2 regions of the Fictibacillus marinisediminis genome follow, and region 1 is predicted to be linked to the other one. Evidence: a T-box and tRNA genes for the amino acid it is inferred to sense, from the RefSeq annotation. Region 1 holds a T-box; the other holds one or more tRNA genes.
The links. A T-box is a leader RNA that pairs with one kind of tRNA and senses whether it is charged. The one in region 1 lies ahead of trpS (tryptophan--tRNA ligase), so its partner is inferred to be a tRNA-Trp.
Positions count from the first base shown of each region.

Region 2: it has a tRNA-Trp gene. The T-box ahead of trpS (tryptophan--tRNA ligase) is inferred to sense a tRNA for this amino acid. The anticodon was not compared.

Region 1 covers NZ_JAIWJX010000002.1:1,663,945-1,667,328, forward strand. The annotation lists gene LCY76_RS09015 (YjbA family protein) at 1-30, shown strand, start outside; gene trpS (tryptophan--tRNA ligase) at 256-1,245, opposite strand; T-box leader at 1,303-1,533, opposite strand; gene LCY76_RS24135 (DUF3899 domain-containing protein) at 1,561-1,971, opposite strand; gene LCY76_RS09025 (peptide ABC transporter substrate-binding protein) at 2,346-3,384, shown strand, end outside.
Region 2 covers NZ_JAIWJX010000002.1:718,995-722,378, reverse strand. The annotation lists gene LCY76_RS04035 (YhgE/Pip domain-containing protein) at 1-530, opposite strand, end outside; tRNA gene LCY76_RS04030 (tRNA-Leu) at 745-829, opposite strand; tRNA gene LCY76_RS04025 (tRNA-Leu) at 870-958, opposite strand; tRNA gene LCY76_RS04020 (tRNA-Cys) at 976-1,050, opposite strand; tRNA gene LCY76_RS04015 (tRNA-Gly) at 1,070-1,144, opposite strand; tRNA gene LCY76_RS04010 (tRNA-Gln) at 1,150-1,224, opposite strand; tRNA gene LCY76_RS04005 (tRNA-His) at 1,230-1,305, opposite strand; tRNA gene LCY76_RS04000 (tRNA-Trp) at 1,310-1,383, opposite strand; tRNA gene LCY76_RS03995 (tRNA-Tyr) at 1,413-1,496, opposite strand; tRNA gene LCY76_RS03990 (tRNA-Thr) at 1,572-1,647, opposite strand; tRNA gene LCY76_RS03985 (tRNA-Phe) at 1,656-1,731, opposite strand; tRNA gene LCY76_RS03980 (tRNA-Asp) at 1,736-1,811, opposite strand; tRNA gene LCY76_RS03975 (tRNA-Met) at 1,816-1,892, opposite strand; tRNA gene LCY76_RS03970 (tRNA-Val) at 1,916-1,991, opposite strand; tRNA gene LCY76_RS03965 (tRNA-Glu) at 2,015-2,089, opposite strand; tRNA gene LCY76_RS03960 (tRNA-Ser) at 2,106-2,197, opposite strand; tRNA gene LCY76_RS03955 (tRNA-Asn) at 2,204-2,278, opposite strand; rRNA gene rrf (5S ribosomal RNA) at 2,288-2,403, opposite strand; rRNA gene LCY76_RS03945 (23S ribosomal RNA) at 2,593-3,384, opposite strand, start outside.

The sequences.
Region 1 (3,384 bases):
GAACTTGAGAATGGGACACACGTAAACTGAATATGGAGCAAGAAAGGAGACTCATTGTGTGAGTCTCTTTTCTTATGAAATTCAGGATTAAAGCCGGGGATAGAGTTTTGTGAATACTCATTTCGAGTAACGCTCAATTAATTCAAGATTCGGATTAAATCCTAGATGAACAACTGCTTTTCCGCGAGATTCAAACGTCAATAAACACATAGAAACCCCCACTTAAAGTGGAGGTTTCTTCACGCGTTCCCGGTTTTACACTCGTTTTCTGGCCAAGCCCATTGCACGCTCTGCTTTATTCAGCATTTTGTTTGCTGCCCGGTTGGCTTTTTCTGCCCCTTGGTCAAGGATTTGATCAAGTTCATCAGATTCGATGAGGCTGAAATACCGGTCTTGAATCGGTTGTAAACGTTGAATGATCGCCTTAGCTGTGCCTTCTTTAAAATCTCCGTAACCTTTTCCTTCATATTTGGTCTCCAACTCGGAAATGGACTCACCGGAGCAAAGAGAGTAGATTGTCAAGAGATTTGAGATTCCTGGCTTATTCTCTTTATCAAACCTGACAATACCTTCTGAATCAGTTGTCGCACGCTTGATCTTTTTTGTGATGACCGCTTCATTATCTAAAATAGAGATGAAGGCATTCACGTTCGGGTCTGATTTGCTCATTTTTTTAACCGGATCAACGAGGGACATGATTCTCGCACCGACTTTGGGGATTCGAGGCTCAGGAATCGTAAAGATCTCACGGTACTTTTTATTAAAACGTTCTGCAAGATCTCTTGCAAGCTCAATATGCTGTTTCTGATCATCTCCAACAGGTACCAGTTCAGTTCCATAGAGCAGGATATCAGCAGCCATCAGCGGCGGGTACGTCAGCAACCCTGCAGAAACAGCATCTTTTCCTTTGGATTTGTCTTTAAATTGAGTCATACGCTCAAGTTCACCAATATAAGCGATACACTGTAATATCCATCCCATCTTCGTATGAGCAGGAACCTCAGACTGAATGAATAGTGTAGACTTCTCCGGGTCAATTCCAACAGCCAGGTATAGAGCTGCAAGGCTGCGGCTGTTCTTTTTCAGCTGGACCGGGTCTTGCGGGACTGTAATTGCATGCTGGTTTACCACACAGAAGTAACAGTGGTTATCTTCCTGATAGTTTACAAAGTGCTGCAGTGCTCCTAAATAGTTGCCAAGTGTGATCGTACCGCTTGGCTGTATGCCTGAAAATATAGTTGCCATAAAATATCCTTCTCCTTTTACTTCAAAATCAATACAAAAAGGCCCATCCATCCCATTAAAAGGGACGAATGGACCGCGGTGCCACCCTTACTTATTCATAAAGAATCTCTCAAAGCCGTACTGTCATACGGTGACCATTCTATCGTGCGGACAAACACGCCTGTTCCTACTGTAAGTTCAGACAGGAGCTCAAAAGCCCATTCCATGCTTATTCACTGCCTGTTTACACCACACACAGGCTCTCTGAGAGCTTCAAAAACATGTACTTTTCTTTATCATCGCCAAGATCATTCAATTAAAATAAGTATAGTAAATTTAAGACAGAATTGCAACCAAGCTAGAGACCACGAACAGAAAAAGACCCGAAGAGAGGAGAGGAAAAACAAATTCTCCTGATACTCTTTCTGAAAGATAGAAGTTCGATTCGGTTTCATGGCTGCTTGCATACTCTGCAGACTTAGAGAAACTCTTCATAACTTTTTTCAGTGTCCTGGAAAACAGATCGAATAATCCTCCCCTGATGACAAAAAGGGTTAAGCCAATTAAGAGGAGGGCGAGGGAAACCATGAAAAGGCTGTTCACTAAATGAATGAGGTGGATCTTTTTTTCAGAGACAAGCTCTATAATGAGCGAAAGTATTATGGATCCCGCGGTTAATAACAATGAGGAAGTCAAGCGTGACATCAAATTTCTCCTATCTGAAAAATCCAAGTTTGTTTTATACATTTTACCATGAAATTTCACCGATGAAGTAATACTTTTTACCTAGTAAATCCCCCTATCAATCTTCTTGAAGTGAGCTTTTGATACAAAACAGCGGAAGAGCGAAAAAGATATGGGGTAATAAAGGAGGATATATCACCAAACATTCTGGAAATTGCTGTCTGAAAAACAGAAAGAAAACGACGGACATTAATGGGTCTTTATTCCTATTTTTTGTTAATAAAACGTAAATATTATGGGCTTTTTGTAAAAGACGTAAAAAAAAGTATATGCATAATAGTTAGAAAACTTGTATAATACGGTTGTGGGCAAAATGTCTGATAATTCACGAAGTTTGGTCCACTAATTAGGTAAACAGAAAAAGGGGAGGTCAATTCATGAAGAAGTCAAAATGGTCGTTACTTCTAACGATCGTGCTCGTATTGAGCGTCTTCCTTTCTGCGTGTAGCGGAAAGAACGGTAAAGATGACAAAGCAAATGGCAATGCATCTGAAGGTAATGGAAGCTCATCTAAAGAAAAGGTGCTTAACCTGTTAGACTCATCAGAAATTCCATACCTTGATAACATCATGGCGGATGACTCTGTATCTCTAAACGTTGCAAACAACGTTTACGAAGGTCTTTACACTTTAGATGACAAAGATCAGCCAGTCCTTTCTGGTGCTGCTGAAGAGCCGCAAGAAAAAGACGGCGGAAAAACATGGGTATTCAAACTTCGTGATGACGCTGTTTGGAACAACGGTGAAAAAGTAACGGCAAATGATTATGTATTTGCTTGGAGAAAAGCTGTAGCGAAAGAAACAGCTACTCAATACTCTTTCATTTATCAAGTAGCAGGCATCCTGAATGCAGATAAAATACTTAACCCTGAAGACAAAATGTACAACAAAACGGATCAGCTTGGCGTTAAAGCAATTGACGATCACACGTTAGAAGTTAAATTCGCAGCTGACCCTGCATCAAAACCTTACACTAAAGCGGTTCTTTCATTCCCTACTTTCTATCCGCAAAATGAAGCTTTCGTTAAAAAACAAGGCAAAGAGTTTGCTCTTGAAGCAGACAAAGCGCTTTATAACGGCCCTTACACTCTTTCTAAATGGGAGCATGAAAAAGGCTGGCAGTTGAAAAAGAACCCTAAATATTGGGACAAGAACAACGTTAAAGTTGACACAATCAACGTAAACGTAGTTAAAGAAGAAGCAACTCGCATCAACCTGTTTGAAACTGGAAAAGCAGACCGTACTACCATTTCTGCTGAGTACGTGGATCAATACAAAGACAAGAAAGATATTTTCAGTACTGTTCCTGAATCAACATTATTCTTCTTGCGTATGAACCAAAAGAACAAAGCGTTGGCTAATGAAAACATCCGTCACGCACTAGATATGGGCTGGGACAAAAAACAGCTTACTGACG
Region 2 (3,384 bases), 940 kb from region 1:
TCTTTCAGGCTGACAAACATATTGTTCACGTATTTCTCCGTAATGCGGTCTGCCAGCTTTTCCCGGATCTGTGCTGTCGCGCTCTTTGTAACCTGTGCAGCCATAAAGTTTAAACCTTCATTCTGCACATACTTCAGTTCCGGTTTTTGAGGATCGGTTGAGAGAACGGTCGTTACCTTCTTAGAGAAATCTTTGGGGATTTCAATGACCATGTAATACTTCAAACTCTTCAATCCGCTTTTCGCCTCATCGGAATCAACAAATTTCCAGCCGAGGTCTTTTCCTTTTTCCAGATCAGCGACTAAATCCTTCCCTGCATTAATCGTCTCTCCATCTGTATCAGCTCCCTGATCGTTGTTAACGACCGCTACCGGCAGGTTTGACAAGTTGTCATATGGCCCCCACCTAGGAGACAAGAGTATCCCGCCGTACACAACAGGTACGAGCAAGGTGATAATGACTGAAATCAGCAGCCCTTTTTTCGCTGCCAAGCCAGCCATCTCCGCCTTGAACAAACTAAAGACCTTCATCCGCTATTCCCCCATGCTTTAGATTAAAATAAAATACAGGCGAAGGGCTTATGACCAATCACCTATACTAGCACTAAGTATTCTAATAAATGACAAAAAAATCCTTTCTTTTTATGTCTGAAAATTAAAAATATTTTTTATGAACAAAAAAAGAGATCTGAAGTTAATTCAGATCTCTTAGCAGCCCTTAAACAAAGGGAATATTCATTATGTATGGTACCGGTGGTCGGGGTCGAACCGACACTCCCAAGGGAACACGATTTTGAGTCGTGCGCGTCTGCCAATTCCGCCACACCGGCATGCAATTAATCATTAGGCAGTTAAGTTATAAAAATATTATGGTGCCGAGGGCCGGACTCGAACCGGCACGATAGTCACCTACCGCAGGATTTTAAGTCCTGTGTGTCTGCCAATTCCACCACCCCGGCGTTGGGGAATTATGTAGTGGAGGCGGCAACCGGATTCGAACCGGTGGATAAGGGTTTTGCAGACCCTGGCCTTACCACTTGGCTATGCCGCCAGAAACAAACAAAATAATATGGAGCGGAAGACGGGATTCGAACCCGCGACCCCAACCTTGGCAAGGTTGTATTCTACCACTGAACTACTTCCGCATTGATGGCTGGGCTAGCAGGATTCGAACCTACGAGTGACGGAGTCAAAGTCCGTTGCCTTACCACTTGGCTATAGCCCATCATATGGGGCGACTGATGGGAATTGAACCCACGAATGCCGGAATCACAATCCGGTGCGTTAACCACTTCGCCACAATCGCCACATGGCAGGGGCAGTAGGAATCGAACCCACACCAAAGGTTTTGGAGACCTTCGTTCTACCTTTAAACTATGCCCCTAAATTGTTAATGTGCAACAAAAATTTAGATGGTGGAGGGGGACGGATTCGAACCGCCGAACCCAAAGGAGCGGATTTACAGTCCGCCGCGTTTAGCCACTTCGCTACCCCTCCATGAGAGACAAAACCTATTTTAATACAAATCCATCTATTCTTCAAGAAGTAATTTCTTACAGTTCTTGAAAAAAGTGGTGCCGGCTAGAGGACTTGAACCCCCAACCTACTGATTACAAGTCAGTTGCTCTACCAATTGAGCTAAACCGGCAAAAAAAATGGTGGCTCGAGACGGAATCGAACCGCCGACACGAGGATTTTCAGTCCTCTGCTCTACCGACTGAGCTATCGAGCCAAAATGGCGGACCCGACCGGGGTCGAACCGGCGATCTCCTGCGTGACAGGCAGGCATGTTAACCACTACACCACGAGTCCATTTTGGTTGCGGGGACAGGATTTGAACCTGCGACCTTTGGGTTATGAGCCCAACGAGCTACCAGACTGCTCCACCCCGCGATAGTATTGATTATAAGTATAAATGGTGGAGGATGACGGGTTCGAACCGCCGACCCCCTGCTTGTAAGGCAGGTGCTCTCCCAGCTGAGCTAATCCTCCGAAGAAGTAATATGTATAAAAAATGGTGACCCGTACGGGATTCGAACCCGTGTTACCGCCGTGAAAGGGCGGTGTCTTAACCGCTTGACCAACGGGCCATATATTGAAAAGTTATGGCGGAGAGCAAGGGATTTGAACCCTTGATACGGCGGTAACCGTATACACGATTTCCAATCGTGCTCCTTCGGCCACTCGGACAGCTCTCCAAAATATGGCTCCACAGGTAGGACTCGAACCTACGACCGATCGGTTAACAGCCGATAGCTCTACCACTGAGCTACTGTGGAATAATATTAGCCTGGCAACGTCCTACTCTTACAGGGGGAAGCCCCCAACTACCATCGGCGCTGAAGAGCTTAACTTCCGTGTTCGGTATGGGAACGGGTGTGACCTCTTCGCTATCGCCACCAGACATATTTTGAGGTATATTCCCTCAAAACTAGATAACTTCTTCATCCAAACTTTCACTGATGCTAACGTCCAGCTCCATGAACCATATCCTCGAGGTCGTTTCAATCCCTCCTGCGAACACCAAAAACGTGTTCTCGTAAGGATTTCCAACGCTTGTCGGATATAAACGGTTCATACCGCTTTTGTTAATAAGGATAAGCCCTCGACCGATTAGTATCTGTCAGCTCCACGTGTCACCACGCTTCCACACCAGACCTATCAACCTCATCATCTCTAAGGGGTCTTACTCACTTAACGTGATGGGAAATCTCATCTTGAGGGGGGCTTCATGCTTAGATGCTTTCAGCACTTATCCCGTCCACACGTAGCTACCCAGCTATGCCCCTGGCGGAACAACTGGTACACCAGCGGTGTGTCCATCCCGGTCCTCTCGTACTAAGGACAGCTCCTCTCAAATTTCCTGCGCCCGCGACGGATAGGGACCGAACTGTCTCACGACGTTCTGAACCCAGCTCGCGTACCGCTTTAATGGGCGAACAGCCCAACCCTTGGGACCTACTTCAGCCCCAGGATGCGATGAGCCGACATCGAGGTGCCAAACCTCCCCGTCGATGTGGACTCTTGGGGGAGATAAGCCTGTTATCCCCAGGGTAGCTTTTATCCGTTGAGCGATGGCCCTTCCATGCGGAACCACCGGATCACTAAGCCCGACTTTCGTCCCTGCTCGACTTGTAGGTCTCGCAGTCAAGCTCCCTTGTGCCTTTACACTCTGCGAATGATTTCCAACCATTCTGAGGGAACCTTTGGGCGCCTCCGTTACAATTTAGGAGGCGACCGCCCCAGTCAAACTGCCCACCTGACACTGTCTCCGAACCGGATCACGGTTCCAGGTTAGAATTTCAATACAGTCAGGGTAGTATCCCACCGACGCCTCCATCGAAGCTGGCGCTCCGACTTCTCAGGCTCCTACCTATCCTGTACA